One region of the Cellulomonas sp. NPDC058312 genome, then DNA from elsewhere that is predicted to be linked to it. Evidence: riboswitches for the same ligand, from Rfam matches in the RefSeq annotation. Region 1 holds a riboswitch; the other holds the start of a gene.
The links. Region 1 has a riboswitch for S-adenosylmethionine ahead of ACFVXN_RS11120 (aminotransferase class V-fold PLP-dependent enzyme). Riboswitches for the same ligand answer to the same signal wherever they lie in the genome.
Positions count from the first base shown of each region.

Region 2: it holds a riboswitch for S-adenosylmethionine, as region 1 does, so the genes downstream of both, ACFVXN_RS05640 (ABC transporter substrate-binding protein) here and ACFVXN_RS11120 (aminotransferase class V-fold PLP-dependent enzyme) in region 1, are expected to answer to the same signal.

Region 1 covers NZ_JBHVZE010000003.1:466,126-468,287, reverse strand. Annotated here, with positions in the region: gene ACFVXN_RS11135 (O-succinylhomoserine sulfhydrylase) at 1-138, opposite strand, end outside; gene ACFVXN_RS11130 (rhodanese-like domain-containing protein) at 135-587, opposite strand; partial or broken gene ACFVXN_RS11125 (DUF1737 domain-containing protein) at 602-787, opposite strand; SAM riboswitch class I at 794-904, opposite strand; SAM riboswitch class IV at 1,003-1,118, shown strand; gene ACFVXN_RS11120 (aminotransferase class V-fold PLP-dependent enzyme) at 1,167-2,162, shown strand, end outside.
Region 2 covers NZ_JBHVZE010000002.1:285,254-287,415, reverse strand. Annotated here, with positions in the region: gene ACFVXN_RS05640 (ABC transporter substrate-binding protein) at 1-1,047, opposite strand, end outside; SAM riboswitch class IV at 1,128-1,242, opposite strand; gene ACFVXN_RS05635 (LLM class flavin-dependent oxidoreductase) at 1,332-2,162, opposite strand, start outside.

The DNA of each region.
Region 1 (2,162 bases):
GGTCTCCTGGAACGCCGTGCGGACCTGCCCGCCGCGCACGGCGAGGGTGTCGGGGCGCAGGGTGTCGCGGGGGAGCCGCGGGTCCTGCCAGTCGCCGGGGCCGGGAGCGGGGGCGGGGCCGGGGGTGGGCGCGGTCACGCGGACCGCCACGGCAGGCCGGCGGCGCGCCAGCCCCAGTGGCCCCGCTGCCCGTCGGGGCCGACGTCGCCCTCGAACCCGCTGAGCACGTTGTACGCCGGACCGAGGCCCGCCGCGGTGGCGGTGGTCGCGGCGGCGACGGACCGCACGCCGGACCGGCACAAGAACACCACCGGGCGCGGCTCGTCGGCGGTGATCCCGGCGGCGGCGAGCTCGTCGAGGAACGTCGGGTTGGGGCGGCCGAACGCGTCGGTCCACTGGACGAACGCGGTCCGGTCCTGCGCGTCGAGGTCCGCGGTGTCCGGGACGCCGATGCCCTGCCACTCGCCCTCGGTGCGGACGTCGACCAGGACGGCGCGCTCGTCGGACGCGAGCAGGTCCCAGGCCTCCTGCGGGGTGAGGTCGCCGGCGTAGCCGGGCCCGTCCCCGTGTCCGTGCTGCGCGCTCACAGCGGGCGCACCGTGCTGGTCGCGGCGGCGGGCAGCACCACGGCCTGCGCGACGATGACGCGCTCGCCGTCGTGGGTCGCGGCGGGGCCGCCGTGCAGCTCGTAGCCCTCGGCGAGGGCCGCGCTCACCCGCTCGCAGAACGAGCGGTCGTCGGGTCCCGTCAGCAGCCGGTAGCGCAGGCGGTCGTCGGTGTCGGTCATGCGTCTCCTCCATCGGACCTGGCGGAAGCACCCTCGGCCGGCCCCGTGCACGGGGCACAGGACCGCGGGTTGCTGCGGCGTCGACGAGCCAGATCTCTCGGCCGCTCTGGATGGTGCGGCGATGCTACGCCATGCCGCCGCGGGGGTGCTTCACCCGGGTCGGAGGGTGGACACGTGTTGACATGCCGGGGCGGGCGCTCCCTATCCTCGGGGCAGGTCATGAGTGCCAGCACTGAGCCCCGGCTTGCTGGCCGGCAACCCTCCCTCCGCGGCGGGGTGCCCCGGGTGACGACCTGGCCGTCCACCGTTCGGTGGCCGGCAAGCGCGGGGTGACCCGGCCGTACCCGGGCCCCCACCGATTCCTCTCGGGGGTAGTCCCATGTCCGTCGCCACCACCGCCACCTGTGCCACGACCGAGGCGCCCGACCGCGCCCTCCTGCCCGTCGTCGGCGCCGACACCCGCGTGCCGCTCGTCGACGGCCGGTCCGTCGCGTACGCGAACCTCGACTACGCGGCGTCCGCGCCCGCGCTCGAGGCCGTCGCGGCGCGGGTCGTCGAGGTGCTGCCGCTGTACGCGTCGGTGCACCGCGGCGCCGGGTACCTGTCGCAGGTGTCCACCGCGCTGTACGAGTCGTCCCGGGCGACCGTCGCCCGGTTCGTCGGCGCGCGCCCCGACGACGTCGCCGTCATCACCCGCAACACCACCGACGCGCTGAACCTGCTGGCCGGCTGCGTGCCGGACGGCGGCCGGGTGCTGGTGCTGGACGTCGAGCACCACGCGAACCTGCTGCCCTGGGTCAGCGCGTTCCGGGACACGGGTCGCACGGCGACCATCCTGCCCGCGGCGCCGACCGTGGCCGCGACGCTGGTCGCGCTGCGCGACGAGCTCGCGCGCCGCCCGTACGCCCTGGTCACGCTCACGGGCGCGTCCAACGTGACCGGGGAGGCGCTGCCGCTGACGTCGGTCGTGGCGCTCGCGCAGGAGGCGGGGGCGCGCGTGGCCGTCGACGGCGCGCAGCTGCTCCCGCACCGGGCGTTCTCGCTCGCGGAGTCGGGCGTGGACTACGTCGCGTTCTCCGGGCACAAGACGTACGCGCCGTTCGGGGCGGGCGCGCTCGTGGGTCGCCGCGACTGGCTGGACGCGGGGACGCCGTACCTGGCCGGCGGCGGCGCGGTGCGCGACGTGCGCACCGACCGGACGCTGTGGCAGCCGGCGCCGGCGCGGCACGAGGGCGGCTCGCCGAACGTGCTCGGCGCCGTCGCGCTGGCCCAGGCCTGCGACACCCTGCAGGCCCTGCCGGCCGGTGCGCTCGCGGCCCACGAGGAGGCGCTGCGCGACCGGCTCGTCACCGGGCTCGCCACGGTGCCCGGCGCC
Region 2 (2,162 bases), on a different contig from region 1:
GGACAGCACGGCGGTCGCCGCCTGGTCCCGCTCGGTCAGCACCGTGTCGACGATCTGCTGCCGGTCGATGCCCTTCGAGATCGCGACGCGGACCGCCTCGTCGGACGCGAGGGCGCTCGACTCGTTCGGGAACAGCTGGTACGCCACGCCGGGGTTGGCGCGCTGCTGCAGCCAGAACCCGTTGCCGTCGAACTGCGGCTGGTCCACCGCGGCGATCGCGGCCGTCGCGTCGATCTGCCCGGACTGCAGGCTGCCGGCGCGGACGGAGGACTCGGGGATGACCTGGAACGTGACGGTGTCGAGGTAGGCCTCGCCGGTGTGGTCGTCGGCCGCGGAGCCCCAGGCGTAGCCGGGCACCTTGGTCAGCACGACCTCCTGGTCCGGCGTGTACGACTCGACCGCGAACGGGCCGGACCCGATGTAGTCGCCGGCGCAGCGCTCCTCGGGCGTCAGCGCCGCGGACGCGGGCGACAGCAGACCGAGCGAGAAGGTCGACGACGCCTGGAGGAACTGCGCGCTCGGGGCGGCGAAGTCGACGGTGACCGTCAGCGGGTCGACGACCGTCGTGCCCTCGTAGCCGACGAGGTACTGCGAGCCGAGCGACGCGGTGGCGCCCAGCGCGACGATCGCGTCGAAGTTGGTCTTGACCGACGCGGCGTCGACGGGGGTCCCGTCCGCGTAGGTCGCGTCGTCGCGCAGGTGGAACGTGTAGCTCGACGCGTCGTCGTCGATCTCCCAGCTCTCGGCGAGCCACGGGACGATCTCGCCGGACTCCGGGTCCTGCGCGGTGAGCGAGGCGACGGTCTGCCGGGCGACGGCGATCGCGTCGTTGTTGCCGACCTGCTGCGGGTCGATGCACCGGGAGTCGACGGTGATGGCGAACCGCAGGTCGCCGCCGGCGACGGGTTCGGCGGACGCGGCCGCGTCGGTGGCCGCGCCCGTGCCCGTCGACCCGCCGGAGCAGGCCGTCAGCAGCAGCGCGGTGGTCGTCAGCGCCGCGGCGGCCGCAGCGGGGCGGGTGGCGCGTCGCGAGGGGGAGGTGGTCATGCGTGCACTCCTGGTCGTCACCGGCCGTGGCCGGGGTGGGGCGCCGGCCGGGGCGCGCGGGGGCGCGCTCCGGCGTGTCGTCGCCGTGCTTACCCGGTCCGCGGTCGCGGTCGGGTCAGGTCGTTCCCGGAGCACCCCGTCACGTCGAAGGGTTGCTGGCCAGCAAGCCGGGCCTGCGCGCTGGCGCTCGTCACCTGGGGGTGAGGGAACCCTCGGCGGCGGACCTGGTCAAGGAACCGCCGCGGGTTCTCACATCGCGGATCTTCGTGTGGTGGCCGGCGGGGTCACGCCGCGGTGAAGCCCGCCGCGCGCCGCGGGTCGGCCTCGGTCCACAGGTCGGACTTCACCTCGGCGCGCACCAGCGGCACGACCTCCTCGGCGAACCGGCGCAGCACGTCCTCCTGCTCGGCGGGGTCGAGCAGGTGGTTCACGGACACGGACTGGAGCACGTGCCCGTACGACCGGTGGTAGTCGAGGATCTTCTCGGCCACGCGCTCCGGGGAGCCCACCAGTGCGGGACCCCGGTCGACCGCCTCCTCGAGGGTCCGGAAGCTCGGCGCCCGCCCGACGGCGTCCGCCCCGTAGCCGCGCCGCGCGGCCGCGTCGACCTGACCCTGGTACAGCGGCCGGTACTGCCGCACCGCCGCCTCCGTGGTGTCGGCGAGGAACAGCCCGCCGGACCCCGACCCGACGTGGGCGTGCGCCGGGTCGTGCCCGTGCGCCGCGTACTGCTCACGGTAGTGGTCGATCAGCACCTGGTAGTTCTCCCGCGGTTGCAGGGCGTTCGCGGTCACGATCGGGTCGCCCCACCGCGCCGCGAGCTCCACCGCGAACCGCGACGTCGCCGAGCCGTGCCAGATCCGGAACGGCCCCGCGTACGGCCGGGGCAGCGTGGTGGCGTGCTCCAGGCGGTGCCGGTGCCGGCCCTCCCAGGTCACGTCCTCCTCCGAGAGCAGCAGGCGGAGCAGCTCGTAGTTCTCCGCCAGGTACTCGTACTGCTTGTCGATGTCCAGGCCGAGCAGCGGGTACTGCAGCACCTCGTTGCCCTTCCCGATCACGATCTCGAGGCGGCCCCGGGACAGCTGGTCCACGGTCGCCAGGTCCTCCGCGACGCG